4 regions of the Mesorhizobium sp. M6A.T.Cr.TU.017.01.1.1 genome follow, and region 4 is predicted to be linked to each of the others. Evidence: predicted binding sites of a transcription regulator. Region 4 holds the regulator's gene; each other region holds the start of a gene.

Region 1 (7,448 bases), on a different contig from region 4:
GCCCGTATGCGAACGCTTGCCGGCCGACAAGACGATGTCTCAGCCATGCCGAAAACTGGTCGACGGCGACAATCGTGCAGAACAGCAGAAAGACGATGGCAATCGTCTTGGCCTCGTGGCCTCTGCCGATCGAAAGACGCAGGGATTCACCGATGCCGCCGGCGCCGACGGCGCCGAGAATGGTCGAAGCGCGCACATTGATCTCGAAGCGGAGCAGGAAATAGCTCATGAAGTTGGGCAGAACCTGAGGCACGATGCCGAACCACACCCGTTCGACCCAATTGGCGCCAACGGCTCGCAAGCCTTCGTCAGGCTTCATGTCGGCATTCTCGACCACTTCGAAGAACATTTTTCCGAGTGCGCCGACGGTGTGGATGCTGACCGCGAGGATCGCCGGAATGGGTCCTAGCGAAAAGACCGCCAGAAAGAAGCCGGCGATTACGATTTCCGGAAAGGCGCGGACCATCTCAAGGAAGCGACGCGTGGTGAAACGGAGCCAGCGGCTGGCCGTGATATTGCCCGCAGCCAGGAAGCAGAGCAGGAAACCGAATGTGGAGCCCACCAGCGTCGAAAACAGGGCAATGTTCAGCGTCTCGATCATCCGGTAGGAGTATTCCGGAACGTAGATGCTTTGGGTCAGGTAGACCCGGCCTTCGGGGTAGTCGAACTTGAGGCTGCCATCGTCATAGGGTGACGGCAGGTCGAACAGCGCACGCACCGGGTCGAACCAGTCGCGCGGCTTCAATTCGGTGAAAAAGTCGGCGATGTAGGGAAGGCGGTCGAAGAACTTTCCGGCGTTGGTTTCGTTGGCGAACCAGAGCGAGCCAGAGAGCGCCAGAAACAGGAAAACCAGGCCTCCGATCGTGTAAAGGCGCCGGCGGGCGGCGAGGTCACGCCAGTGCCGCTCGACAGTGGCTCCCTCCGGTGAAAGCGCAGGCGCACGATAAACGTCGGTCGCACTCATTTATCGATCCCTGGCCCATGATGCGGCAACGCCGCCGGCGGCACATGGCCCCGGCGGCGTTGTGGCAGTTTACTTACGAGCCGATCTTCGCCTTACGGGCGTCGATGATTGCCTGATAGAATTCCGGGGTGACCGGCGAATAGCCCTTGAAGTCGCCGCCCTGTATCGCCGAGAAACAGGCTGGATCGGTTTCCGGAAGCTTGGTCAGGAAATCGGTGACCTTCTGTTTGGCGCCGGCATCGATCGACGCACGCAGCACCAGCGGGCCGTTCGGGATCATCGGCGACTGCCACAATTCGACAAGATCGTCCATCTTGAGGACGCCCTTGTCGACCATCTTGCGCAGATTGCCCGAGCTGTAGCCGTCCTTGAAGTCGCCGACGCCGGAGGCCCAGGTGGTGCCGGCATCGAAGGTGCCCTTCAGGACCTCGAGGACGAGCTGTTCATGGCCGCCACCAAAACCGGTCGACGCGAAGTAGCTCTTCACATCCATGCCGATGTCCTTGGGCAGTGAAGTGACCGGGATCAGGTAACCCGAAGTCGAATCGGGATCGGCGAAACCGAGTTTCTTGCCCTTCATGTCGGCGAGCGTCTTGATGCCGGAATCGGCACGGGCGACCATGACCGAATGATAGCCGGTCGAACCGTCGGTCTGGACCGTCGTCAGGATAGGCTCAACCGCGTCCTTGTTTTCGAGATAGATCTTGGCATAGGCGGAAGCGCCGAGCTCGGCATAGTCAAGCGTGCCGCCGAGCAGGCCCTGGATGACGCCGTCGTAGTCGGCGGCCGGGAACAGCGAGACTTTCTCGACACCGAGGACTTCCTTGATGTGGTCGGCGAAGCACTGGTAGTTGCGCAGACGGTCGGCTTCGTTCTCGCCGCCCAAAATGCCGACGCGGAATTCCTTCAGGTCCTGTGCCTGAACCGCGCCCATCGCCATGGCGACGATGGAAACAGCACCGAAAAGCATCTTTCTAAACATGTCGCGTCTCTCCTGTTGGTTCCGGCATCGCGCCGGTAGCGTTCGAATTTTGACAGCGCCCTTGACGCGGGCCGGCGATCCAGGCGCTCTTTTGCTTGTCCATGATCGTTTCCGGATACCGGTATCCACTTGTCGGGATCATGGAACTAGTAGCCCGGAAATGCGGGCTCGAGCGGTCCGGCGGATGCGGCGATTTTTTGCTTGATGGTGACGCTGGTCGAGGTGATGGCCTCGGAGATTTCGCCACCATTGCTATCGGCACCATAGACCAGGCGCACGGCCTCGCGGTTGAGGTCTTCGGGTGGGCCGTCGAACACGACCTTGCCGGCGGCCATGCCGATGATGCGGTTGCAATAGGTGCGCGCGGTATCCAGCGTGTGCAGATTGGTGACGACGGTGATGCCCTCGCGCAGATTGATGTCCTGCAGCGAATCCATAACCACCTTGGCGTTGAGCGGGTCGAGCGAGGCGATCGGCTCGTCAGCAAGGATCACCTTCGGCTGCTGCATCATGGCACGGGCAATCGCAACGCGCTGCTGCTGGCCGCCGGACAAGGTGCCGGCCGGCTGCAGCGCCGTGCGGGCAATGTCGAGACGCTCGAGCGCCGCGATCGCCTCGGCCCGTTCCTCGCGAGAAAAGACACCGAGCAGATTGACAACGGTCGAGCGGTGATTGAGCCGGCCGAGCAAGACGTTGGTCAGCACGTCGAGACGCGGCACCAGGTTGAACTGCTGGAAGATCATGGCGCAGTCGCGCTGCCAGCGCCTGAGCAGCGAGCCGCGCAGGCTGGAGACTTCGGCGCCGTCAAAGAAAATCGACCCTTGGCTGGGATCGATGAGGCGGTTGATCATGCGCAAAAGGGTCGACTTGCCGGCACCGGAACGGCCGATGATGCCGACCATCTGACCATGCGGGATCGAGATATCGACATTGCTGACGGCGGTGTTCTTGCCAAACCGGCGGGTGACGCCGCGGATTTCAAGCGTGGCTGAGGTTGCTGACATAGGCAAGTTCCAGTCCAGTCGCGTTTCGAAGGTCTGTTAACCTTCGCTAGCGCAGCCGCATGAACCTGCGGTGTCGGATTGATGTCAGTTTTGTTACTGCCCACAGGCAGAGACGTCGCGCCGTCAGCCCAGGACAAGAAGCTCCTCGAAATGCTTCATGTCCTTGAAGCTGCAAAATGCCGGAGGCCGCAGCTCGATCACCGGAGCCTGAAGGGCGAGCAGCGAGAGGCAGTCATCGAATAGCTGTTGCCATTGCGAGGCCCTTTCGTCGTCGAGGCGCCGGATCTGGTAGGCGAAAGTTATGTGGAAAGTATAGCTGTCGTGATCGGGATGCCGGTATCCGAACGGCACCGACAGGGCATCGCGCCACGCGCGCATGATGCGCTCGTCCTGGTCCGACACGCCGGTAACGGTAAGCCCGGTCGGCACGACATCGACAACCCTGACTTTAAACGCGCCATGGTCCCCGACGCCATTCAGGCGCTCCAGATAGAGCCGGGTCATGTCGTCGATGCTTGTGTCGAGGGGCACATCCTCAGGCCAGTAGGGAAGCCGGCGGCGATATTCGATGATGCCCTGGAACAGCGTCATATGCAGGCTGGAGATCGGCGTGAAGGCCAGCCTGTCGGCATCGGGCATAACGCGCATCCGCTCACGCACTTCGATGACTGCCGTTTCGGAAGCTGAGCCGCTGACGAGATGGCAGACGACCGTGTTGCCGGGCTCGGTCAGGAAATTGCCTGACGTGTCGTAGCGCGTGCCGAGATGCACGGGAGGGTTCGGGTTCGAGCCGGCAAAGAATCCGGCGAGCGAAGGTTTGATGGGCATGGCGATCTCCAGGGAAAGACCGCCTTTGTCCGAGTCATGTGTCAGGGATATGAATGGTGTGGTGGTGGGAGTGAGTAGTGTGTTGGGAGTGAGTAGTGAGTAGTGAGTAGTGAGTAGTGAAAAGAGAGACCTTCGTCCAATCCGCGACTTCCTATCTCCTACTCACTACTCACTACTCACTACTCACTACTCACCGTACTTCTCCAGAAACGCTTCCGCCGAAAGCGCGCGAAAATCGTCGAGCGCGGCGCGCAGCCTGATATGGTCCCAATCCCACCAGGCGAGCGCCTGATAACGTTCCGCCGTGCGGCGGTCGAAGCGTTCGCGGATCGGTTTCGCCGGCACACCGCCGACGATGGTGTAGGGCGCAACGTCCTTCGACACCACGGCGCCGGCGCCGACCGCCGCGCCATCGCCGACGGTTACGCCGGGCAGGATGGTCGAGCCGTGGCCAAGCCAGGTGTCATGGCCGATGGTGACGCGCTTGGCGCGACGCTGAGCGAAGAATTCGCTCTCGTGTTCGGCGTCGTCCCAATAGTCCGAGGCGCGATAAGTGAAATGGTGCAGCGTCGGCCGCCAGGTCGGGTGATTGGTGGCGTTAATGCGGACGCTGGCGGCGATGTTGGCGAACTTACCGATCGTCGCGCACCAGACACCGCAGTCCTGCATCATGTAGGAATAGTCGCCAATTGTGCTCTCCGAAACCCGGCAGCGGTCGGCGATCTCGGTCCAGCGGCCGAGCGTCGAGTTCTCGACTTCCGCCGTGTCGTGGACCAGCGGTGTTTCCGACAGCTTTCTGGTCATGCGGCGATTTTCCCGGCGGCAAAGGCGGTCACGTCGATGACGCGGTCGGCGACCGCCTCGCGCACGTCGTGGTCGTGGAAGATGCCAAGCAGGGCGACGCCGGTTGCCTTCTTGGCCGCGATCAGCGCAATCACCACATCGCGGTTCCTGGCATCGAGCGAGGCGGTCGGCTCGTCGAGTAGCAGGATCGGGTGCTCGGTGATGAAGCCGCGCGCGATGTTGACGCGCTGCTGTTCGCCGCCGGAAAACGTCGCCGGCGGCAGCATCCAGAGTTTTTCCGGCAAGTTGAGCTGCGCCAGCAAGGCGCGCGCCTTGTTGCGCGCAACCTCACGGTCCGCGCCGCGCTCGACCAGCGGTTCGGCGACGACATCGAGAGCGGAGACGCGCGGCACGGTGCGCAGGAACTGGCTGACATAGCCGATCGTGAGCCGGCGCACGGCAAGCACGGTGCGCGGGCTGGCCGTTGCGAGATCGATGAGCCCATCCTCGTGCTGGACGATGATCTGGCCTGCGTCGACGGCGTAGTTGCCGTAGAGCATCTTCAGGATCGAGCTCTTGCCGGCGCCAGAGGGGCCGCCGAGCACTGCACATTCACCGCTCCTGATCGAGAACGAGACGCCGGCGACGACAGGCAGTTTGATGCCGTCGCGCAGATGCATGGTGAAGCTCTTGGCGACATCGGAGACGACGAGAGGGGTTGCCATCAGAAGGTGCTCCAATCGTCGTTCGTTGGCGGGACAGCACCCCCCTCTGGCCTGCCGGCCATCTCCCCCTCAAGGGGGGAGATCGGCTGTCGTATTCGGTTTCGCCATTCTCCTGCGTTGCAGAAGGGGCGAGGCATGAAAGCTGCTAATCTCCCCCCTTGAGGGGGAGATGGCCGGCAGGCCAGAGGGGGGTGACTTGGCGCCATCGTCAAACCTGCAAAATCGAGGAAACCAGCAATTGCGTATAAGGCGCGCGCGGATCGTCGAGCACGCGGTCGGTGAGGCCGCTTTCGACGACGCGGCCATCCTTCATCACCATCATGCGTTGCGATAAAAGCCGCGCCACCGCGAGGTCGTGGGTGACGACGATGGCCGCGAGGCCAAGATCGGTGACCAGCCCGCGCAACAAATCGAGCAGGCGTGCCTGCACCGAGACGTCGAGGCCGCCGGTCGGCTCGTCCATGAACACCAGCCGCGGCCCGGTGACCAGGTTGCGGGCGATCTGCAGGCGCTGGCGCATGCCGCCGGAGAAGGCGCGCGGCTCGTCGTCGATGCGGTCTTCGTCAATCTCGACGCGCGACAGCCAGTCGACGGCAGTGGCGCGGATTTTTCCATAGTGACGGTCGCCCACCGCCATCAGCCGCTCGCCGACATTGGCGCCGGCGGACACCGTCATGCGCAGTCCGTCGGCGGGGTTCTGGTGGACGAAGCCCCAGTCGGTGCGCATCAGGAAGCGGCGCTCGGCCTCGCTCATCCGGTAGAGCTCGCGAAACTGGCCGTCGCGCATGCGGTAGCTGGCGGCGCCGGAACTCGGCAGCAGCCGGGTCGACAGGCAGTTGAGCAGCGTCGTCTTGCCGGAACCGGATTCGCCGACCACCGCCAGCACCTCGCCCGGCCACAGGTCGAAGGTGACGTTCTCGCAGCCGACGCGCGAGCCATAGAATTTGGAGAGCGCTGAAACGCGCAGCAGCGGCTCGTCGGTCATTGCGCCGGCTCCGTTTTTTCCAGGGCAAGAGGGGTTTCAGGCGCAAGGCGGCCGCGATGGCCTTGTTCGCGCCGCTTCTCGCAATGATCGGTGTCGGAGCACACGAACATGTGGCCGCCATGATCGTCGAGGATGACCTCGTCGAGATAGACGTTCTCAGCCGCGCACAACGCGCAGGGCTGGTCGAAGGTCTGCACCTCGAACGGATGGTCCTCGAAGTCGAGGCTGACCACATCGGTGAAAGGCGGCAGCGCATAGATGCGCTTTTCGCGGCCGGCGCCAAATAGCTGCAAAGCCGGCGAACGATGCATCTTCGGATTGTCGAATTTCGGCGTCGGCGAGGGATCCATCACATAGCGGCCCTCGACCTTGACCGGATAGGCGTAGGTGGTGGCGATGCGGCCGTGCCTGGCAATGTCCTCGTAGAGCTTCACATGCATGAGGCCGTATTCCTCCAGCGCATGCATTTTCCGCGTTTCGGTCTCGCGCGGCTCGAGGAAGCGCAAAGGTTCGGGAATCGGCACCTGAAAGACCAGCACCTGGCCTGATGTCAGCGGATGTTCTGGGATGCGGTGGCGGGTCTGGATGATGGTCGCCTTCGCCGTCTCGGTGGTGACGGCGACATTGGCGACCTTCTTGAAGAAGGCACGGATCGAAACCGCATTGGTGGTGTCGTCGGCGCCCTGGTCGATGACTTTCAGCACATCGTCCGGGCCGATGATCGAAGCGGTGACCTGGACGGCGCCAGTGCCCCAGCCATAGGGCATCGGCATTTCGCGTGAGGCAAACGGCACCTGGTAGCCGGGAATGGCGATGCCCTTGAGGATCGCCCGGCGGATCATCCGCTTGGTCTGCTCATCGAGATAGGCGAAGTTGTAGGTGGCGATGTCGGTCGGTTGTGCGGTCATTCCGCTGCCTCCCTTTTCTCCTCGGCTTTGCCGGCGTTTTCGCGAGCATCATGCTCGGCGCGCATGCGGCGCACCAGGTCGAGCTCGGCCTGGAAGTCGACATAGTGCGGCAGCTTCAGATGCTCGACGAAGCCGGTCGCCTGGACATTGTCGGAATGCGAGATGACGAACTCCTCGTCCTGGGCTGCGGCGACGACATCTTCGCCGAATTCCGAAGCACGTAACGCCCGGTCGCACAGCGCCATGGCCATCGCCTTGCGCTCGCTCTG
Region 2 (7,448 bases), on a different contig from region 4:
GGTCGCTTCGAGCGGATAGCGCACCGCCGACCATTCCTTGGCCTTCGGCTTGTAGGCCAGAAGCTTGACCTGGCCCTTCGGATCGTCGGCCCATTCGCGCTGCACTGCCATCACCAGCGTCAGGTCATCGCCTTCGCCGATGGTGGTGATGCCTTCGAGACCGAAGCGGGTCTGGTGGGCGAGCAGTTCCATCGAGAAGCCGATCTCCTGCTTGATCTCGCCCTTGTCGTCGACGCGCAGGATGGCGTGAGGGACGAGCTTTGCCGGATCGCCTTCATTGGCCAGCCAGAAGCCGCCGTCACCGTCGGCGACAAGACCTTCGATGTCGAGCTTCTGTGCAGGATGGCCGCCACGCGTGACGATGGTCTTGCCGGCGATCAGCGCCGGCGTCTGCGTGGCGTCGATCTCGAAGATCGAGGGCGCGTTGGCGTAGAACGAGTCCGACGCAGCGAAGAGCTTGCCGGCAGTCTCGCCGGCCGCGAGCGCCGAAAGCGCACCCCAGCCGAGCGGCGTGCCGTCTGCTGTGAGCTTTGCCGTGATCATCGGGTAAGTGGCGGGACCCTCGGAGCGCTCGTAGACCATGACATGCGAGCGGGCGAGCCCGTCCTCGACCAGGTCGGCCTCGTTGGCGGTGACCAGGAGATTGCGCGACGGGATCGCGACAAGGCCTTCCGGAGCGATGCCGGAGGGCAGGATCTGGACAAACTGAGGCTCCGCACCGGTGTCCTTGTAGACACCGACAACGGAGCCGCGCTCCGAAGCGACGAAGATCAGCCTGTCTTCGCCGAAGGCGCCGGTCTCGAGACCTTCCGGCTCGATGCCCTTCTTGTTGCGGTCGTCGGGGTAATGACCGGCATTGGCGACCTGGTACTCGAAGGATGGACCGGATTCGTAGAGAACCTCGCCCATCTTGCTGAAGATTGTGAAACCGCGCGAGCCGCCCTTGTAGTCGCCTTCGTTGGCGAGGACGAAACGGTCATTGTCGAGCCATTTCACGGCGTCGGGTTCGCGCGCGACGCTTTCCATTTTGCCATCGAAGGACAAGGCGCCGTTCTTCTTGGTGTCGACCTTGTCCAGCGTGACGGAGCCTGCGGAGAAGTGCGTGACGATCGCGCCGGTTTCGGCGTTGACGATGGCGATGTGGTTGTTTTCCTGGAGCGTGACCGCTATCTCGCCGGCCTCGTTGAAAGCGACGAATTCCGGCTCCGGATCTTCCGCCGCGACTTCGGCAATGCCCGCCAGGTTCACGGTCTTCATCGTCGCGCAATCAGGCTGGCCTTCGGCAAGCGTGAAAATCTTGAGGTCGCCGGCCGGCATCTGCGGAATTTCTCCGTCGTTCAGCTCTTCGTCGCGCTCGTTCTCGATGGCGATGGCCAGGAACTTGCCGTCCTTGTTCAGCGCCAGCGAGTCCGGCTGGCCGCCGAGGTCGCAGGTGCTTTCGATCGCCTTGGAGGCGAGGTCGATGACGGTGAGATTGCCCGAAGGCTTGGCTTTGCTCTCCGACGTGTTGATGCCGGCCAGCACCTTGCCGCCGAGGACAACGACCGAGGTCGGCTCGCCGTCGATCTTGACGATGCCGCCGGCCTTGGGCGCCTTGGGGTCAGTGATGTCGATGAAGCCGACCGCACCGAGCGGGCTGTCGGAATAGACCAGCGTCATGCCGTCTTCGGAGGCCGCGATGATCTCGGACGAAGTCGGCGTGGCCTTCTCGACGTCCGCCGGGAGGTTTCCGGCGACTGCGAAGCTCGCGACCCGGTTGAACATCATGTCGGCATGGGCCGGCAGCGAAACGGAGGCAGCAAGCGCTGCCGTCAGGACGAAAAGCGCGGAATGGCGGGGCACGGGTGGCGTCTCCTGTTCGGATGGAAGCCACCTGCTTTGGAGGAGCGACATTTCAATGCGATGACGGATCCATGACAATTCCGCGACAGGCGGTCAGGGGCCGTCGATACTCACGTCGTGCTGGCCTGCAAATGCGGTCTCTGCGACTGCCTACTCCGCCTCGGCCACCATCTGCCGCCCGCCAACCCAGTTCCGCCAGGCTCTCTCGTCACCGTGGAAGACGTTGAGGTCGATGCGGCCCCTCACGCCGTGCGACAGGCCGGAGCCGGAATACTGCCAGAACACCCATTTGCGGCCGGGATAGACCTTTGACGGGTGCTGTGCGACCGCGCGCAGCCAGAACGGATAGTCGGGGAAAGCGCCACGCAGATTGTCGCGGTAGAAATCGGGTGCGGTGTAGATGATGGGCCGCTGGCCGTAGTGGCGTTCCAGCTTGTCCATGAACACCTGCATCTTCTCCAGCACCTTTTGCCGCGACGGCCGCCGCTTGCAGCTGGATTCGCCGTTCCACTCGACATCGATCACCGGCGGCAAGGCGCCCTCGACCCTCGGCACGTTGCGGATGAACCAGTCGGCCTGCTCGCCTGCCGTGCGGCACCAATAGAAGAAGTGATAGGCGCCGCGCTTGAGGCCGGCAGCGTCGGCATTGCGCCAGTTCTTCCTGAACATCGGGTCGAGATGATCGCCGCCGTCGGTCGCCTTGATGTAGGCGAAGTTCGCGCCCTGCGCGCGCAGCTTGTCCCAGTTCACGTTGCCCTGCCAGCGTGAAACGTCGACGCCGTGAACGGCGAGGTGCCTGGGCGAGGCCCTGCCGAAATTGATCGGCTTGGCGTCACGAAAACGATAGCGCTGGACCGGCTCGGCGAGGATCGGTGCTGCCCGCGCCAGCCGCTTCGGCGCCACCAGGGCAATTGGCTCGGCGGGTGGTTCAATGCTTTCCACAGGCTCTGGAGGAGCCATCGCCACGGCTTGGTCCATCGCCTCTTCCTGAGCGAAGGCGGGTGCGGCATCGGCGGCACCGACCGACGCGACCGGCGCGGGCGGCCTCACAACCGAGCTGGTCGTCTCGCTGGACGGCACTTGCAGCGCGTCGACGCTGGACGTCGACGTGCAGCCGGCAAGGCACAGCGCTGCGATCGAGAAGATAACGACGCCTGATAACCGCATCTGGACCTGTACGCAAAACACAACAGACCGATGGCAAGACAGCGCCGCCGGACAAACCAGTCCAGATTACTAACGAGAAATTACCAACAAAGTTTGAATCAAATTGTTAGGGGCTTCTTCATCGAAGCGTCCGCGGGACAGCGCGAAAGACCGCTGACCCTGTCGGCATTGTTGCCTAGCTGCACAGCCATAGCTTGTGGCAGGTCTCGGCCACCATGTGAGCCGGCGGCACAAAGCGATCGGGGTTGACCGGCGCATCATCCTCCGCCCGACGAACCTTTTCTTCAAGCAGCGTGCGAAGCGCCGCCGGCTGCACGCGATCGCGTTCCATCACGAGCTTGATCATCGGATCGCTCAAAAGCTCATCCAGGGTGTTGATTCTGTCGTTCATCCGTCGCCTCCTCGACCGCCGACCCGCAACCAATAGATAGGTGGCAATGATGGCTCGCCAATGACGCTTTGCCGGCTATCTCGTGTCCCGGATGAAAAAAATTGGGCACGCACCCTTGCCTTCTCCCCTTGTGGGAGAAGGTGGCCTCGCGAAGCGAGGTCGGATGAGGGGTGTTCCAGCTTGGCACCGACAGCGCTCCGGCCAGCACCCCTCAACCGTCTTGGCGCTGCGCGCCAATCCACCTTCTCCCACAAGGGGAGAAGGTTAAGCGGGCGGCGGCGCGCCTTCATATTGCGGCAGGCCGTCGTCGAGCTGCACCCAGGGCTGCTTCGAGGCGGTCCACATATGCATCTGCGGCTTGAATATCGAGGGATCGTCGAGCGAGCCTGACGTGACGCCGATGATGCCGACGGAATCGCGGCGGGAAAACAGCGTCGTGCCGCAGCCCGGGCAAAAGCCGCGCTTGAGATCGGGCGAGGAATTCACCAATGCCACCGGTCCTTCTGTCGTCACGTCGTCGATGCGGAACAGCACGCGGGCGTTGAAGGCCGCGCCCAGCGCCTTCTGGCAAAGCCGGCAATGGCAGACGCGCTCGTTGATCGGCGCCGCATCAGTGCGGTAGCGCACCGCCCCGCACAGGCAGCCGCCTTGATATTTCGCCATTGCCTGAGCCCCTCTTTCCTAGGATTGACGGCAAGGTAGCTGCCGGCATAGCAGCGTCAATTGAAAAGCTTTGATGGCGCCATCTCTTGGCGTGATGCGGCAGGCGGAACTTGCGGTGTGGTCAGGCGCGACGCGCAACAAACGTCGCCGGCCATCTCGAGGGAGACGGCCGGCAGGCATGTGTCAGGCGGTCAGTTCGTTTCGCTGACGATCTCGTCCCAGGTCTTCACCTTGGTCTCGCCATTGAGGAAGGGCAGCGCGGCGGCCACCAGTTCCGGCGCGAAGAACACGTCGTAATGGGTGCGGTTCGGCAGGATGGCCAGGCGGTTCTGCGACAGGTTCTCGCGCATCCAGCCGGCGTCTTTCAGTCCGCCGCCGAGCATCTGATAGAACTTGATCTCGTGCTCTGGCCGGTACATGTCGCTGTCGCCGAAAGCCAGCATGACGGGCATCTTCAGCTTCGGGACGTCGGTGGAATAATCGTAGTCCTTGCGCATATAGGCGCCGAGCTGATCGAGCAGCTTCGGGAAATCCTGCGGATGCGGCGCGACCGCCACGTAGGATTTGTACATCGGCGTCTCCTTCATCATGTCGGCCATCGCCGCGCCAACCTGCGCCTGCTGGCCGCGCATCTCGGGATAGAAACCGTCGGCGGCATAGCCGGTCGAGACCAGGACCAGCCGGCGCACTGCCTCGGGATGCTGGACGGCCATGCGGAAAGCGACGCCGCCGCCCAGCGAATAACCCATGACATCGACCTGCTCATAGCCGAGCGCCTTGACGATTGCCGCCATGTCGTCGCCCATCGCCTCCAGGCTCAATGGCCGGTCGCCGAGCGCAGTGCGGCCGTGACCGTGCAGATCGACGCCGATGACGGTGCGGTTTTCGGCAAGCTTCGGCAGGATCGGCGCGAACATGTCGATCGTGCCGAGACCACCATGCAGCAGGAGCAGCGGCTCACCCCTACCGTAGACGGCGTAATAGTAATTCAGGCCGTTGATCGGCAGCAGGCCTGATTTCGCCGGCTTCGGCATTGCTTTCGTTTCGGTCGTCATGGCGGGCTTTGCCTCCTCGGCTTTGGTGGCGCCCGGCGCGGCGAACAGTGCTGCGGCCGAGGCGAAAATGGCGAAAAACATCGATCTGGACATGTCGGTATCCTCCCGTCCTGCTGACATCAAAGCCGCTTGGCCAGTTCTTCGAGCTGGTCGGCGCACTGGCCCCAGCCCTCGTGAAAGCCCATCTTCTCGTGCTCTTCGCGGTCAGTGACGGACCAATGCGCAACCCGGGCGATGTAGCGGGTCTTGCCCTCGCCCTCATCCTCGAAGGTCAGCACGACCGTCATGAACGGTTTTTCGGACGGCTCCCACGCCTTCGTATAGGCGTCGGTGAGAACGATCTTCTTGCCCGGCACGACTTCGAGGAAGATGCCGGGATTCGGGAATTCATTGCCGTCGGGACCCGCCATGACAACCAGGCTGGAGCCGCCGGTGCGCACATCCATTTCGGCGCGCGGCGTCGTCCACGGCTTTGGCGCGAACCATTGCGTCACGAGCTTCGGCTCGGTCCAGCAGCGATAGACGTTCTCGCGCGGCGCATCGATGATGCGGGCGAGAACCAGTTCGCGGTCGGAGCTGGGGGCGATGTCGAGCTTGGTGGTCATGATGGTCTCCTCACTGCTTGCAAAAGAGTTGGCTTGAATGCCGGTTTCCGTCTCAAGGACGAGCGGGCAACGCGCAGCCCGACACGGGTCTCGCGAAAAACTTCGCCAGGCCGACTCCGGCGAACGCCGAATGAGAGCTTAGTGGCGCTTGGCTTGCACCAGATAGGCGTCGATGTCGGTCTCGCCGAGCCACTTCGCCGCTTCCAGCCGGTGCAGGCCTTCGACCAGGATATGGCGCTTGCCGTCATGGCGCACCTGGATCGGCGTCTTCATGCCGTTTTCCAGAATGTCCTCGGCCAGATGCCGGACGGTTTCGGGATGCAGTGTCTTCTTGCGCGCGGTCGGCACGTAGATGTCGTCCACCCTGACCTTTTGCACTCTCAGCATGTCGGCTCCTGTGGCGGAAAAGGCCGCCCTTTGTGAGATAATCTGTTTGGCAGGCAAGGCCAAGGCCGGCTGTGAGCTATCGCTGGCCCGATCGTTTCCAATTGACGGTTGGCCGCCAGATGGTCGAAATGACGCGTTCGACCCTTCACAGGCGTTCATGACCAAGCTTCCTACCGAATTCCCCGATTTCGGACTGACGCCCCACCAGCGCCGGCAAGCCGTGCGCGGCCACTATTACGAGTGGCCGGGGATGGATGGCGAACACGGCGAGATCTGGTGCTACAGCGATCGTTTTTCATACCGCCGGGGCGAGACGGTAGTGCTGCATGTCAGCTCGACGGCCTCCAGCTGCAGCATGTCGATCGTCCGCGACGGCGGCACCGAAACGAAAATGTTCGACAAGGCTGGGATCGCGGCGCGCTGGCAGGATACACCCGACCAATGTTCGGTCGTGGGCTGCGGCTGGGATGCGTCGTTTGAATTCCGCGTCGGCGACGACTGGCCGTCCGGAGCCTACCGCGTCACGCTGACGGCGGACGGGCGCGACGGCAAGCCGATCCGCTGCCACCATCTTTTCATCGTCGGCCCGCAGCCCGGCAAGAAACGCGGTCGTGTGCTGCAGGTTGCAGCCACCGGCACCTGGCTTGCCTACAACACGTGGGGCGGCTCCAATCATTACGAAGGCATCACCGGTCCGAACCGCGACCAGTATGCCTCAATGGTGTCGACGCAGCGGCCGTGGTGCCGCGGCTTCGTTGTTCTGCCCAAGGAGGCGCCGCGCGTGCCGCTCGAGGTTGCCGTGCCGCCGAAAACCGTGCCGCGCTATCCGCATATGGAATGGGCCTTCGCCACCGGCCATTCGAAGAAATACGCTTCGTCCGGCTGGGCAAGCTATGACAGCCACTTCTTTCGCTTTGCCGAGCGTGCCGGCTATGCCGTCGACCTTGCCAGCCAGCACGAACTGCATTTCTCGCCCGAAATCCTCGACGGCTATGACTGCGTCGTCTTCGTCGGACATGACGAATACTGGACCTGGGAGATGCGCGACGCGGTCGACGCCTACGTCGAGCGCGGCGGCCATGCGGCGCGCTTCGCCGGCAATTTCATGTGGCAGACGCGGCTGGAGGACGAGGGCCGCCGGCAGGTCTGCTACAAATACCGCGCCCGCGCCGAGGATCCGGCCTATCGGGGCGGCGACGTGACCCGCGCCACCAATTCCTGGGAAGCACCTGAGATTGGCCGGCCGGGTGCCGCGACCTTCGGGCTCAATGCGACGAGGGGCCTCTATGCCGGCTGGGGCGGTTGCGCGCCGCGCGGCGTGCGCGGCTTTCCGATCTA
Region 3 (7,448 bases), on a different contig from region 4:
CGCCTGCTGCCGCCGCTCACCGTCACCGATGCCGAGATCCACGAGGCGCTCGACCGCATCCGCGCCGGCGCCCGGGGCCTGGCCGACGCCATCGCCGCGGCTGCCGCGAAGTAACAGTCGAAAGACCCCAAATGAGCCTTCGCCATTTCACCGATCTTTCCGCCGTTTCTGAGGGCGATCTGCGCTTCATGCTGGACGATGCCGTCGTGCGAAAGGCAAGGCTCAAGGCCGGCGAGCGGACGAAACCGCTCGAAGGCAAGGTGCTGGCGATGATCTTCGACAAGCCGTCGACGCGCACGCGCGTGTCCTTCGACGTCGGCATGCGCCAGCTCGGCGGCGAGACCATCATGCTGACCGGCACCGAGATGCAGCTCGGCCGCTCCGAAACCATCGCCGACACGGCCAAGGTGCTGTCGCGCTATGTCGATGCGATCATGATCCGCACCACATCGCATGACCGGCTGCTGGAGCTGACCGAGAACGCCACCGTTCCCGTCATCAACGGGCTGACCGACGATACCCATCCCTGCCAGCTGATGGCCGACATCATGACCTTCGAGGAACATCGCGGTCCGGTCGCCGGCAAGACCATCGCGTGGACCGGAGACGGCAACAACGTGCTGCATTCGCTTCTGGAAGCCTCGGCGCGGTTCCGCTTCAACCTCAACGTTGCCGTGCCGGAAGGCAGCGAGCCGGCGCAGAAGCATGTCGACTGGTCGACGGCGCATGGCGGCAAGTTGAATTTCACCCGCTCGCCCGAGGAGGCGGTCCACGAGGCCGACTGCGTTGTCACCGACTGCTGGGTGTCGATGGGCCAGGAGCACCGTGCCCGCGGCCACAATGTCTTCTCACCCTATCAGGTCAACGCGGCGCTGATGGCGAAGGCAAAGCCCGACGCATTGTTCATGCACTGCCTGCCGGCGCATCGCGGCGAGGAGGTCACCGACGAGGTCATCGACGGGCCGCATTCGGTGGTGTTCGACGAGGCCGAGAACCGGCTCCACGCCCAGAAGGCGGTTCTGGCCTGGTGCCTCGGCGCTTGATCCGGGCCACCTTGATCCGGGCCACCTTGATCCGGCCCACCTTGATCCGGCAATGTGTGGTGCCTATCTCAGGCGCATCACGCAAATCGAGCGCGTTTCGACGCATGCGCCCCGGAGGGCGGCATGGCCGCGCCCCGGAGCTTTGTTATGTTGGAAACTCATCAATTGGCTGAACATCAACCCAAACTCGGCGAGTTCGGCTATGCCGGCGACGATCATGTCGTGCCCTTCGAGGTCGGCCTGCTCGACGTGCGTGGCCGCACCGTCCAGCTCGGGCCGATGCTCGACGCGATCCTCAGCCGTCATGACTATCCCGAGCCGGTCGCCCGCCTGCTGGCGGAAGCCTGCGTGCTGACGGTGCTGCTCGGCACCTCGCTCAAATTCGAGGGCAAGTTCATCCTGCAGACCCGCACCGACGGGCCGGTCGACATGCTGGTTGCGGATTTTTCCACGCCGCAGGCTCTGCGCGCCTATGCGCGCTTTGATGCCGACCGGCTGGAAGCGCTGACGTCTGCCGGCGAGACCTCGCAGCAGACGCTGCTCGGCAGCGGTGTCCTGGCCCTGACCATCGACCAGGGCGCCCACACGCAACGCTATCAGGGCATCGTCCAGCTCGACGGCGAGACGCTGGAAGAGGCCGCGCGCACCTATTTCCGTCAGTCGGAGCAGATCCCGACCGATCTCAGGCTCTCGGTGGCCAAGCTGTTGACGCCCGGCGTCGGCGGTGCCCGCGAGCAATGGCGTGCCGGTGGCATTCTGGCGCAATTCCTGCCGCAATCGCCCGAACGCATGCGCGTGCCCGACCTTCCGGGCGGCGACGGCGATCCGCGTGAGGAGATCCACGATCCGGCCGACAATTCCTGGCAGGAACTGCTGGCGTTGCTTGGAACGATCGAGCCGACGGAGATGATCGATCCGACGATCGGCGCCGAGCGCTTGCTTTACCGGCTGTTCCACGAGCACGGCGTCCATGTCTTCGGCGGCGTGCCGGTCGCCGACCAGTGCTCATGCTCCAAGGAGAAGATCCGCGGCATCCTCGAAGGCTTCTCCGCCGACGAGATCAGGGACAGCACCGAGGATGGCGGCATTCACGTCGCCTGCGAATTCTGCTCGAAGCAATATGACTTCGATCCGGCGGAGTTCGGCTCGGCACAGTAAAGTGGATAGCGTTGGCGCTGCCCCTCACCCTCACCCTCTCCCCATAAGGACGGGGAGAGGGGGGCGCTGGAGCTTGTCCCTTCTCCCCGTCCTTTACGGGGAGAAGGTGCCGGCAGGCGGATGAGGGGCGGCGCGAACGGCCGATGCTTTCTCTCTCAGTTCACCGTCCGCCGTGTGCCCGGCAAGTCGAGCGAAAAGGCGGGGATGGCGATATCAAACGTCTCGCCCCGCTTGTTGCGCATCGTGTAGTGGCCGACCATGATGCCGGACGGCGTCGAGAGCGGGCAGCCGGATGTATATTGATAACTGTCGCCGGGGTTGAGTTCGGGCTGGTCGCCGACAACACCGGCGCCGCGCACTTCCTCGACCCGGCCGGTGCCGTCGGTGATGTGCCAGTAGCGTGACAGAAGCTGCACGAATTCATCCGACTGATTGTCGATGGTGACCTGGTAGCCCCAGACATAGCGGTTCTCCGACGGATCGGAGCGATCCTCCAGATAGAACGGCCTGACCTGTACTTCGATGTTGCGCGTAACGGCGCTGTACATAGACTACTCCACAATATGTAGACGGAACTTTCGACGCTCTCCGTGGTTTGGTCAACCGGGTGCTTTCTGGCGTTGTCCGACTCCTTTGAGCGCAGCTGCCGAAGAACAATGTCATTTAAGTGACACATGACAATGATGGTGTGCAGGGCCGGGCGACTCAGCATTCTGTCGAACTGTTGAAAACGGCTTCCATGCGGCCGGTTTTTCTGGAGTGACCAGATATCGATGGAACTGACAGTCACAGCCGCCTTGCTTTCCACAGCTCTGCTCCTTGTCAATCTCGCCAGCATCCTGCTCGCTTCGTTGAAGCTGAAGCGGCCTGGCAGGATCGCGCCGCCAGCCGGCAAGGCGCCTGCGGTGTCGATCGTCGTGCCGTCGCGCGGCGTCGAGCCGTTTGCCGAGGAAACGCTCGAGCGCGTCTTCTCGCTCGACTGGCCGCGCTATGAGCTCATCTTCTGCGTCGCCCATGCCGACGACCCGGTGGTCAGGCCGATCACCGATGCGATCGCCCGCTTTCCGGCCGTGCCGGCCCGGCTGCTCGTCGGCGACGACCGCATCAGCGGCAATCCGAAACTCAACAATTGTGTGAAGGGCTGGGAGGCCGCGCGCCACCGCTGGGTCATCCTTGCCGATTCCAACGTCCTGATGCCGAGGGACTATGTCCAGCATCTGATGGCGACGTGGCGGCCCGACACCGGCCTTGTCTGCTCGACGCCGATCGGCTCGCGGCCGGACGGGTTCTGGGCGGAGGTCGAATGCGCATTCCTCAACACCCTACAGGCGCGCTGGCAATATGCCGGCGAGGTGATCGGCCTCGGTTTTGCCCAGGGCAAGAGCATGTTGTGGGACAAGCCCATGCTCGACGCCAATGGCGGCATCCGTGCGCTTGCCGCCGAGATCGCCGAGGACGCCGCCGCGACCAAGCTGGTCAACGGGCTCGGACTGCGCGTCAATCTCGTCGCCTCGCCCTTTGAGCAGCCGCTCGGTTTGCGCACTCTCGGCGAAATCTGGTCGCGCCAGGCCCGCTGGGCACGCCTGCGCCGCGTCACCTTCCCCCTGTTCTTCGCGCCCGAGATACTGATCGGCGCGGCGATGCCGCTGGCGCTTGCGCTGATTGCGGCGGCCAGCGCCGGCTTCAGCCTGTCGGCAACCGCCATCGCCGTGCTGGTAGTCGCGTATTTGCCGGAATGCGCTCTCGCCTCGGCTAAGGGCTGGCACCTGTCGCTGCGCATGATCCCGGCGATGGTTGCGCGGGACGTGATGCTTCCCGCCATTTGGGCGCGAGGCTGGCTCAGCGGTGCCGTCGACTGGCGCGGCAACACGATGACCATCCACACCAGCGCCGCTGCGGAATTGGAAGAGACCCCGTCGGGCGCCTGACAGCGCCTGCTTTTGACGATGCGAGCAAAGCCGCTCCAGTGCGTATCCCTATCTGGCGGCTTTCAATGCCTGCTCGATGTCTTCGAGCAGGTCGTCGGCGTCCTCCAGGCCGACAGACAGCCTGAGCGTGCCTGGCCCGATGCCGAGTTCGGCGCGCGCCTCGTCGCTCAGATTCTTGTGCGTCGTCGTCGCCGGGTGAGTGATCAGGCTCTTGGCGTCGCCGAGATTGTTGGAGATCAGCACGATATCGAGCGCGTTCTGGAAGGCGAAGGCCGCCTGCTTGCCGCCCTTGACGTCGAGGCAGATCAGCGTCGAGCCGCCCGACATCTGCTTTTTGACGATCGCCGCCTGCGGGTGGTCGGCGCGGCCCGGATAAATGACACGGGCAATCTCTGATCGCTCGGCAAGGAAATCTGCGATCCGGCCGGCACTTTCCGTCTGCTGGCGCACGCGCAGCGGCAGCGTCTCCAGGCCCTTCAGCAGCGTCCAGGCGTTGAAGGGCGACAGGCTCGGACCGGTGTGGCGGAAATAGTCGTGCAGGTTCTCATCGATCCACTTCTTGTCCGACAGGATGACGCCGCCGAGGCAGCGGCCCTGGCCGTCGATGTGCTTGGTCGCCGAATAGACGACGATATGGGCGCCGAGCTGCAAGGGCTGCTGCTGCAACGGCGTGGCAAAGACATTGTCGACGATCAGCCGCGCGCCGATCGAATTGGCAAGCGAGGCAACGGCTGCGATGTCGACGACTTCCAGCGTCGGATTGGTTGGGCTTTCAAGAAAGAACAGCTTGGTGTTCGGCCTGACCGCCTTTTCCCAATTGGCGATTTCGGTGCCGTCGACCAGCGTCGCCTCGATGCCGTATTTCGGCGCCAGCGTCTCGACCACCCAGCGGCAGGAGCCAAACAGCGCGCGCGCCGCCACGATATGATCGCCGGCCTTGGCGCTGCACAAAAGTGCTGCGGTGACCGCCGCCATGCCGGATGCTGTGGCGCGTGCATCTTCGGCACCTTCCAGTGCGCACATGCGCTTCTCGAACATGTCGACCGTCGGGTTGGCATAGCGCGAATAGATGAAGCCCGGTTCCTCGCCCTTGAAGCGCGCTTCCGCCGCCTGCGCGGTGTCGTAGACATAGCCCTGGGTGAGGTACATCGCCTCGGAGGTCTCGCCGAAGCCGGAACGCAAGGTCCCGCTATGCACGAGTGCTGTCTGAGGTTTCCAGTTGCGCTTCTTGCTTGTCATCACTTTTGTTCCAGACACAAAAAAACCGGTCGCGAAAGTCGCAACCGGTCCATACGGCCTTGCGGCCCGACGGTCCTTTAGCGACTTGTTTAACGTGGCTGCAAGCCGACCGGCCAAATCACCACGGGATAACGACCCTTTAGACCCGCGCCGCGCTTGCGTCAATTGCCGGCATGATTAAGAGGTTTGTACCAGCAGGTTCCGCGGCAAGAACCTGCGGCAAACGATACGTTGCCCGGCCTTCGAGCGGAGCCAGACTTTGCGGCAGACAGGCATTCTTCCCGATCAGAATATTTCGGCGCTGTTCCAGTCGGGCGCGCTGACGTCGCTACGCGCGCTCGATGCCGACCAGATCCAGCCGGCCAGTCTCGACCTCAGGCTTGGCGACAAGGCCTGGCGGGTGCGCGCCTCCTTCCTGCCCGGCCCGAACCACAGCGTCGCTGAAAAACTCGACCGCCTGAAGCTGCACGAAATCAATCTCGCCGACGGCGCGGTGCTGGAGACGGGCTGCGTCTATATCGTGCCGCTGCTGGAGAGCCTGGCGCTTCCGGCAAACATTTCGGCCTCGGCCAACCCGAAGAGCTCGACCGGACGGCTCGACATCTTCACCCGCGTGATGACCGATCGCGGCCACGAGTTCGACAAGATCGCTGCCGGTTACAACGGCCCGCTCTATCTGGAAGTCAGCCCGCGCACCTTTCCGATCGTCGTCCGCACCGGCTCGCGGCTGTCGCAGATCAGGTTCCGCACCGGCAATGCGCTTTTGTCTGAAAGCGAGCTCAACGACTTGCACCGCGCCGAGACGCTCGTCGCCACCGAGCCACCGAACATTTCCGGCGGCGGCATCGCGCTGTCGATCGATCTCGATGGCGATAAGGATGGCCTGGTCGGTTACCGCGGCAAGCACCACACCGGCCTGGTCGATGTCGACAAGCGCGCCGCACAGGATGTTGTCGACTTCTGGGAGCCGCTCTACAAGAGCGGTGCCGGCGAATTGGTGCTCGATCCGGACGAATTCTATATCCTCGTCAGCCAGGAGGCGGTGCATGTGCCGCCGCTCTACGCCGCCGAGATGACGCCCTTCGATCCGCTGGTCGGCGAATTCCGTGTCCACTATGCCGGTTTCTTCGATCCGGGCTTTGGCCATTCGGCGGCCGGCGGCACCGGCAGCAGGGCGGTGCTCGAAGTGCGCAGCCACGAAGTGCCGTTCATCCTCGACCACGGTCAGATCGTCGGACGGCTGGTCTACGAGCACATGCTGAAGCGGCCGCAGGCGCTCTACGGCACAGATCTCGGCTCGAACTATCAGGCACAGGGCCTGAAACTGTCCAAGCATTTCCGCGCCGCGCGCTGATCGCCCATCACGATCAGACCGCGCTTGCCTGAACCCTGCGCGTCGTGCTTGGCTGTGCCCAGCCGTCAGGGTGGCTCTGAACCAAGGGAACAAAAAAATGCAGATTTCAAGATGGATCGCATCGGCAGCAACAGCCGCCATGCTGGTGATATCAGCCGGGTCCTTTTCGGCGCAAGCACAGGAAAAATTGAAGATCGCCACCGAAGGCGCCTATCCGCCGTTCAACACCATCACCGCGGATGGCAAGCTCGTCGGCTTCGATATCGACATCGCCGAGGCGCTTTGCGCTCAGATGAAGGTCGAATGCGAACTTGTCACGCAGGACTGGGACGGCATGATTCCGGCGCTCCAGGCTAGAAAGTTCGACGCCATCGTCGCGTCCATGAGCATCACCGAAGAGCGCAAGAAGCAGGTCTCCTTCACCAACAAATACTATACGACGCCGCTTTCGCTGGTGGCCTTGAAAGACAGCGATATTGCCTCGACCGAACCCGCCGCACTCGCCGGCAAGACGGTCGGCGCCCAGGCTTCGACCACCCAGGCCGACTATGCCCAGGATGTCTATGGCAAGGCCGGTGCCGAGGCGAAGCTCTATCCGACCCAGGAGGAGGCGGTTACCGACCTGATGAACGGCCGCCTCGATGCCGTCCTTTCAGACAAGTTCGTGCTGATGGACTGGATGAAGAAGTCGAGCGACGGCTGCTGCAAGATGGTCGGCGACGTCAA
Region 4 (7,448 bases):
AGACGCGGTCGGCAAGCTCGAACACGTCGTGGATGTCGTGGCTGATCAGGAAGATGCCGATACCGTCGGCCTTGAGCTGCATGACCAGTTCGCCGACCTGCGCCGTTTCCTGCGGCCCCAGTGCCGCCGTCGGCTCATCCATGATCAGGATACGGGCGTTGAACAGGATGGCGCGCGCGATCGCCACCGACTGCCGCTGGCCGCCCGAAAGCTTGACCACCGGTTCCTTGAAGCGCTGGAAGCGGGGATTGAGCCTGCCCATCACCTTGCGCGCCTCGGCCTCCATGGCGCCATCGTCGAGCGTGCCCCAGCCGGTCATCAGCTCGCGGCCGAGGAAGAGGTTGGCGGCGGCGTCGACATTGTCGGCGAGCGCCAGCGTCTGGTAGATCGTTTCGATGCCGTATTTCTTGGCATCGCGCGGATTGGAGATCGAGGCCTCCTCGCCATTGACGAATATCTGGCCCGAGTCGCGCTTGTAGGCGCCGGACAGGATCTTGATCAGCGTCGACTTCCCGGCACCGTTGTGGCCGAGCAGCGCCACCACCTCGCCCGGGAAAAGGTCGATCGACGCGTCGTCGACCGCGCGAATACCACCAAAGGCAATCGAGATGTTCCGCATATCGATCAACGGCGTGCCTGTGCGAGCAGTTGTGTCAACCATGATCGCCCTTCCCTAAACGCGCTTGCGGTAGACGGTGTCGAGCCAGACGGCGATCACCAGGACGGCGCCGACGACGACGCTCTGAAGCGGTGAATCGATGCCGAGCAACACCATGCCGGACTGCAATGACTGCATCAGAAGCGCGCCCAGCATGGCGCCGAGCACCGTGCCGGAGCCGCCGGCCAGCGACGTGCCGCCGATGACGGCTGCGGCGATGACCAGCAACTCGTCCAGCGTACCCAGCGCATTGGTCGAGGCATTGAGGCGAGCCGACGCAATCGCCGCGCTGATTGCGGCCAATACGCCCATGATCATGAACACCTTCATGGTCACCCAGCGCGTGTTGATGCCGGCGAGTTCCGCCGCTTCCGGGTTGCCGCCAATGGCAAAGACATAGCGGCCGAAACGGGTGCGCCTGGTGATGAAGGTCATGACGATGCCCACTGCGACCGCAATCAGCACCGGTATGGCGATGCCATGGGCGATGAACAGCCCGCCTTCGGGGACGGTGATGCCGTTCCGCTGCGCGTATTGGCGCACGATGCCGATTGGCCAGGGATAGGAATTGGCGATCCACACGGCGCCGAGGATGGCGGCGCAGGCGACAACACCAAGCAAGCTCTCCGCCCAGACGGGACGCAGCGGAAACTTGAACCGCTTGCGCTGCGACCGGCCGTTGAGCAGCATGAAAGCGACGGCCGCACAGGCGAGAACGCCGACGATCCAGCTTGCGGTTGCCCCGATCGAGCCACGCGGCCCGCCACCCATGAGCTGGAACGTGGCGTCGAGCGGCGCGACGGTGCGCCCGCTCGTCATCAGCCACGCCATGCCACGCCAGATCAGCAAGCCGCCCAGCGTCACGATGAAGGCCGGAACCTCGAGATAGGCGATGATGAAGCCCTGGAGCGCGCCTATCATGAGGCCGAGCACCACACCGGCAGCCAATGCGATAATCCATATCCAGGGATTTCCCACCTGGAGCCCCATGACGCGGATGAGGAATTCGGCCTGCGCCACGCCCATCACCATGCCGATCACGCCTTCGACGGAGCCCACCGAAAGATCGATGTTGCGCATCACGATGACCAGCACCATGCCGGTCGCCATGATCGCCACCGAGGAGGTCTGCACCGACAGGTTCCAGAGATTGCGCGGCGTGAGGAAAAGCCCACCCGACAGGATGTGAATTCCAACCCAGATGACCAGCAGAGCGCCGACCATGCCGAGCATGCGTATATCGAGCTCGGTTGCCTTGAGGAACCGTCCGATGGCGCTGAGCTCGGATTCGCGCGCCCGGTCTTCGGCCGTGTGGGCGACCGGTGGGTTGGATGCCGTGTCGGTCATGATGTCCTCCGACCGGGTTGCCGTCTGGCGCGGATGCCGGAACAGAATGCTATTTGCTTTCCACGGTCATTTGAAGCGGAAAGCCTCTCGAAAAACGCCGCGGCCTGACAGCCGCGGCGTTCGTTTCCTTGCGAAATGATCCAGATCAGTTGCAGGCCGCAACGCTGCCCGCGGCGACACCCGCGCAGACTTCGTCCTTCTTGATCCAGCCGGCGTCGATGACGACGTTGAGATTGTCCTTGGTGATGGCAATCGGCGTCAGGAACAGCGACTTGACGGCATTGCCGCCCGGCGTGGTGAAGTCCTTGACGCCCGCAATGTCGGTCATCTGCTTGCCATCGGCAAGCTGCGAGGCGATCTCGGCGGCGTTCTTGCCGAGCTCTCGCGCGTCCTTCCACACCGATACGGTCTGTGTGCCGAGCGCAATGCGGTTCAGCGCTGCATGGTCGCCGTCCTGGCCGGACACCGGGACGGATCCGGCCAAGCCTTGCGCCGTCAGCGCCGCGACGACGCCACCGGCGGTGCCGTCATTGGCGGCAACCACCGCATCGACCTTGTTGTCGTTAGCGGTCAGGAACTGTTCCATGTTCTTCTGGGCGTTGGCGGGAAGCCAGCCGTCGGTATACGCCTCGCCGACATTTTTGATCTTGCCGCTGTCGATGGCATCCTTGAGCACTTCCATGGAGCCGGCGAACAGGAAATCGGCATTCGGATCGGCGCCCGAGCCCTTGATGAAGACGTAGTTGCCTTCCGGCGCCACCTTGAACACTTCGCGGGCCTGCATGCGGCCGACTTCCTGGTTGTCGAAGGTCAGATAGAACACGTCCTTGTTCTCGATCAACCGGTCATAGCCGACGACCGGAATGCCTTCGTCCAGCGCCTTTTGCACCGCCGGCCCGATGGCCGACGCATCTTGCGCAAGGATGATGAGCGCGTTGGCGCCCTGCGAGATCAGGCTCTCGACATCGGTCAGCTGCTTGCCGGGATTGGACTGCGCATCGGCGGAAATATACTTGTCGCCGGCGGCCTCGATCGCTGTCTTCATGGCGGCTTCGTCGGTCTTCCAGCGCTCTTCCTGGAAGTTCGACCACGAAACGCCAATGACCTTGTCCTTCGCCTGTGCGACCGACGCGAGCGTCAGCGACATGGCGACCCCCGCCAGGATGGCGGCTGCGAATCTCTTCATGATAGTCCTCCCTGCGCCGCGATACGGCGCGACCAAACTGGCCCGAAGGCCGGCACAAAGGCTCTATTTTTTCGAGCCTCGAAAAAATACTGGTCCAACGCCGAAGCGCTGTCAACATCAATTCTGATGGATTTTGATGTCCCTGCCGACTTTTTTCGAGCCCCGGAATAAACAATGACAGGGCCTTCTGCTTCTGCCAGTATTTGTCGGACGCTACCGACGGCTTCCGGTTCATGAGCGGCCACGGCAAGAGGGAGGAAGCAAAGGATGTCGGTTGGAATCCGTCATGACGATTTGCGTCGGCGCAACCGGGCGATGGTGATTTCGGCCGTACGCCGGGCAGGCCAGCCGTCGCGAACCGAGATCGCCGCGACCACCGGCCTCAGCCATTCGACCATATCGGCGATCTCTTCCGACCTCATCCAGGAAGGCATCCTGACCGAGAGCAAGGCGAGCGAGACCGTTTCGCTGAAACGCGGCCGGCCGCAGGTCGGCCTCAGCCTCAATCCGGAAGCGGCGGCGGTGTTGGCCGTCGTGTTGTCGCTGAATTTCCTTTCGGTCGCCGTCATCGATTATGCTGGAGAAGTGGTCGCCGAGGAACAGCGCCGGCTGGACACGCTGACCATGTCGCGCGACGAGCTGATCGACGAATGTGTCGCCATCGTCCGGCGCCGGCTCGAAGATCCCGATCTCAATATCCAAAGCGTCGCCCGCATCGCGCTGGCGATCCAGGGCATCACCGATTCCCATGCGCGCGCCATGTTGTGGTCGCCGATCACGCCGCAGACGAACATTGCCTTCGCCGACATTCTGGAACGTGAGTTCGGCATCCCGGCCATCATGGAGAACGATTGCAACATGATGGCCGTGGCGCTGCGCTGGCGCGACCCGGATCGCTACCGCGACGATTTCATCGCCATCCTGCTCTCCCACGGCATCGGCATGGGGCTGGTGCTGAAGGGCGAACTGTTCACCGGCACCCATTCCTCAGGCGGCGAATTCGGCCACATGATCCACCGGCCGGGCGGCGCGCTTTGCCGCTGCGGGCGGCGCGGCTGCGTCGAGGCCTATGCCGGCAACTACGCCATCTGGCGCAATGCAAGGCAGTTGAGCGAGAACGCCGAGCCGGTCGCCGATGTCAGCGACGCCGAGATGCGGGCACTGGCGGCCCGGGCGCGCCAGACGGACGGACCGGAGCGCGAAGCCTACCGCAAGGCCGGCGAAGCGCTCGGCTTCGGGCTCGGCAGCCTGTTCGCGTTGATCGATCCGGCGCCGGTCGCCATGGTCGGCGCCAGCGCTGCCGCCTTCGACCTGATCGAGCCGGCCCTGCGCGAGGCCATCGCTCAGACCGCCGGCGGTCAGTATTCGGGTTCGATTTCCTTCGACACCGAGCCGAACGAGCTGCCGCTGATCCGCGAAGGCTGCGCCATGCGGGCGCTGAGCTTCGTCGACCAGGAGATTTTCGCGCCGGGCGCGCAAGGGAAGTCCGGCACGGCCAGGAAGCACGTGGCCTGAATGGAAGAACGCAGCTTGAATTCAGGCAGTCTGTTCAGTCTTCCCTGATCGCATAGCCCGCGCCGCGGATGGTGCGGATGACATCGGGCATGCGGCCATTGTTGACCGCCTTGCGCAGCCGGCCGACATGGACGTCCACCGTGCGCTCGTCGATGTAGATCGTCTCGCCCCAGACATTGTCGAGCAACTGGCTGCGCGAGAACACCCGACCCGGGTGCCGCATCATGAATTCGAGCAGCCGGAATTCGGTCGGCCCGAGCCGGATCTCGCTCTTCTTGCGATAGACCCTGTGCGATTCGCGATCGAGCATGATGTCACCGACCTTCAGCACGCTGGACAGCACTTCGGGCTTGGCACGGCGCAGCAGCGCCTTGACCCTGGCCATGAATTCCGGTGTCGAGAACGGCTTGACCAGATAGTCGTCGGCCCCGGTCGAGAGGCCGCGCACCCGGTCGCTTTCCTCGCCGCGCGCGGTCAGCATGATGATCGGCAGCCGCTCGGTTTCGGGACGCACCCGAAGGCGACGGCAAAGCTCGATGCCCGAAACCGCCGGCACCATCCAGTCGAGCACCAGAAGATCGGGCACGTTTTCCTGAAGCCGGATTTCGGCCTCGTCGCCGCGCGTCACCACCTCGACCTGATAGCCTTCGGATTCCAGATTGTAGCGAAGGAGGACGCCCAGCGGCTCTTCGTCCTCCACCACCATGATGCGCGGCGCGATCATCGGCCGGTTACCCCTGTCATGTCGCCGACGCCGACATCGTCGTTTCGTCGAGCTTCGGCCGATCCGCCGGCAATTGCTGCCCGGTCACGACATAGTAGGCGTTTTCGGCGATGTTGGTGACATGATCGCCGATACGCTCGAGATTCTTGGCGCAGAACAGAAGATGCGTGCAGGCGGTGATGTTGCGCGGGTCCTCCATCATGTAGGTCAGGAGTTCGCGAAAAACCGCCGTGTATTTCACGTCGATCTTCTCGTCGGCGGCGCGCAGCTCTTTCAACGCGCCGGCGTTGCGCGACACATAGTGCTCGACCACGCCGCGGAGCTGCTCGAGAACGAGATCCGCCATCGCGTCGATACCGTGCGAGAGATTACGCGGCGTGGCGCTCTGCCCGACGGCGCTGACCCGCTTGGCTATGTTCTTGGCCAGGTCGCCGATGCGCTCGAGATCGCCGGCCATCCGGATTGCGCCAACCACGGCGCGCAGGTCTTGCGCCATCGGCTGCCGCTTGGCGATCAGCGTGATCGCGCTGTCGTCGAGTTCGCGCTGCCGCGCATCCATGATGGCGTCATCCGAGACGACGCGCTGCGCCATCGCATTGTCTGACGCAAGCAACGCGCGGATCGACGCTGCGACCATCGCGGCGGCGAGCTCGTCCATGTCGCGGATCAGCCTGTCGATGTGCTCCAATTCCTCGTCGAAAGATGCGACGGTATGTTCACCCATGATACTGTCCTCGTGCTCGAAAATTCGCCGGACCGCTTAGCCGAACCGGCCGGTGATGTAGTCCTGGGTGCGCTTGTCGTCGGGGTTGGTGAACATCTTGTCGGTCGCGCCCTCCTCGACCAGATAGCCGAGATGGAACATCGCCGTGCGTTGCGACACACGCGCTGCCTGCTGCATCGAATGGGTGACGATGACGATCGTGTAGTTCTGGCGCAGTTCGTCAATCAGTTCCTCGACACGGGCGGTGGCGATCGGATCGAGCGCCGAACAAGGCTCGTCCATCAGGATCACTTCCGGCGACACAGCGATGGCGCGCGCAATGCACAGACGCTGCTGCTGGCCACCGGAAAGGCCAGTGCCCGACTCGAGCAGGCGATCCTTGACCTCGTTGAACAGGCCGGCCTTCTTCAGGCTCGATTCGACGATGCCGTCCAACTCCGCCTTGCTCCTGGCCAGACCGTGAATGCGCGGACCGTAGGCGACGTTTTCGTAGATCGACTTCGGAAACGGGTTCGGCTTCTGGAACACCATGCCGACGCGAGCTCGCAGCTCGACGACATCGATTTTCGGGTCGTAGACATCCTCGTTGTCGAGCGTGATCTTGCCGCTTACCCGCGCGATGTCGATCGTGTCGTTCATTCGATTCAAGCAACGCAGAAAGGTCGACTTGCCGCAGCCCGATGGGCCGATCAACGCCGTCACCTGGTTCTCGCGGACATCGAGATCCACGTCGAACAGAGCTCGCTTCTCGCCGTAATGAACGGAGACCTTTTCGCCCTTCATCTTGATCGAAGGCTCGTTGGTTCCGCTACTCAGTTTCTGCTCGACGCTGGCTTCCGTCATGATGTTCATATCCTCTACTCCTTACCAGCGCCGCTCGAAGCGCCTGCGCAGTATCACCGCGATGGCATTCATGATGACCAAAAATACCAGCAAAATCAAAATCGCCGCCGAAGTCTTCTGCTGGAACCCCGCTTCAGGAAAATCGGCCCACATGAATATCTGCACCGGCAGGATCGTCGCGGGATCGGTGAAGCCACCGGGAATGTCGACGATGAAGGCGACCATGCCGATCATCAGCAACGGCGCGGTTTCACCCAGCGCATGCGCCATTCCGAGGATGGTGCCGGTCATGATACCCGGCATCGCCAGCGGCAGGACGTGATGGAATACGGTCTGGACCTTGGACGCTCCGATGCCAAGCGCCGCCTCGCGGATCGACGGTGGCACGGCGCGCAGCGAAGCGCGTGAGGCGATAATGATGATCGGCAGGGTCATCAGCGCCAGCACCATG

What was found. The regulator PhoB, encoded in region 4, activates phosphate uptake and scavenging genes when phosphate is short. The targets are predictions, from matches to a motif close to TGTCATNNANCTGTCAT.
Region 1: phnC (phosphonate ABC transporter ATP-binding protein) is a predicted target of PhoB. The motif match lies at 3,021-3,037, and genes of this name have one in related genera.
Region 2: EOB36_RS13285 (esterase-like activity of phytase family protein) is a predicted target of PhoB. The motif match lies at 1,903-1,919, and genes of this name have one in related genera.
Region 3: EOB36_RS21445 (ceramide glucosyltransferase) is a predicted target of PhoB. The motif match lies at 2,859-2,875, and genes of this name have one in related genera.

What each region holds. Positions count from the first base shown of each region.
Region 1 covers NZ_RZTA01000020.1:22,327-29,774, forward strand. Annotated here, with positions in the region: gene phnE (phosphonate ABC transporter, permease protein PhnE) at 1-964, opposite strand, end outside; gene phnD (phosphonate ABC transporter substrate-binding protein) at 1,038-1,946, opposite strand; gene phnC (phosphonate ABC transporter ATP-binding protein) at 2,093-2,950, opposite strand; gene EOB36_RS09095 (DUF1868 domain-containing protein) at 3,074-3,778, opposite strand; gene EOB36_RS09100 (DapH/DapD/GlmU-related protein) at 3,965-4,582, opposite strand; gene phnL (phosphonate C-P lyase system protein PhnL) at 4,579-5,286, opposite strand; gene phnK (phosphonate C-P lyase system protein PhnK) at 5,495-6,271, opposite strand; gene EOB36_RS09120 (alpha-D-ribose 1-methylphosphonate 5-phosphate C-P-lyase PhnJ) at 6,268-7,179, opposite strand; gene EOB36_RS09125 (carbon-phosphorus lyase complex subunit PhnI) at 7,176-7,448, opposite strand, start outside.
Region 2 covers NZ_RZTA01000033.1:41,169-48,616, forward strand. Annotated here, with positions in the region: gene EOB36_RS13285 (esterase-like activity of phytase family protein) at 1-1,842, opposite strand, end outside; gene EOB36_RS13290 (GH25 family lysozyme) at 1,993-3,009, opposite strand; gene EOB36_RS13295 (hypothetical protein) at 3,185-3,400, opposite strand; gene EOB36_RS13300 (GFA family protein) at 3,665-4,063, opposite strand; gene EOB36_RS13305 (alpha/beta hydrolase) at 4,255-5,211, opposite strand; gene EOB36_RS13310 (SRPBCC family protein) at 5,238-5,723, opposite strand; gene EOB36_RS13315 (ParB N-terminal domain-containing protein) at 5,862-6,110, opposite strand; gene EOB36_RS13320 (N,N-dimethylformamidase beta subunit family domain-containing protein) at 6,268-7,448, shown strand, end outside.
Region 3 covers NZ_RZTA01000071.1:23,462-30,909, forward strand. Annotated here, with positions in the region: gene EOB36_RS21425 (aspartate aminotransferase family protein) at 1-114, shown strand, start outside; gene argF (ornithine carbamoyltransferase) at 132-1,043, shown strand; gene EOB36_RS21435 (Hsp33 family molecular chaperone) at 1,167-2,201, shown strand; gene apaG (Co2+/Mg2+ efflux protein ApaG) at 2,357-2,749, opposite strand; gene EOB36_RS21445 (ceramide glucosyltransferase) at 2,975-4,129, shown strand; gene EOB36_RS21450 (O-succinylhomoserine sulfhydrylase) at 4,178-5,368, opposite strand; SAM riboswitch at 5,426-5,503, opposite strand; gene EOB36_RS21455 (2'-deoxycytidine 5'-triphosphate deaminase) at 5,628-6,722, shown strand; gene EOB36_RS21460 (ABC transporter substrate-binding protein) at 6,820-7,448, shown strand, end outside.
Region 4 covers NZ_RZTA01000003.1:31,173-38,620, reverse strand. Annotated here, with positions in the region: gene EOB36_RS01565 (ATP-binding cassette domain-containing protein) at 1-661, opposite strand, end outside; gene EOB36_RS01560 (sugar ABC transporter permease) at 674-2,005, opposite strand; gene xylF (D-xylose ABC transporter substrate-binding protein) at 2,151-3,191, opposite strand; gene EOB36_RS01550 (ROK family protein) at 3,459-4,706, shown strand; gene phoB (phosphate regulon transcriptional regulator PhoB) at 4,741-5,430, opposite strand; gene phoU (phosphate signaling complex protein PhoU) at 5,447-6,154, opposite strand; gene pstB (phosphate ABC transporter ATP-binding protein PstB) at 6,191-7,006, opposite strand; gene pstA (phosphate ABC transporter permease PstA) at 7,019-7,448, opposite strand, start outside.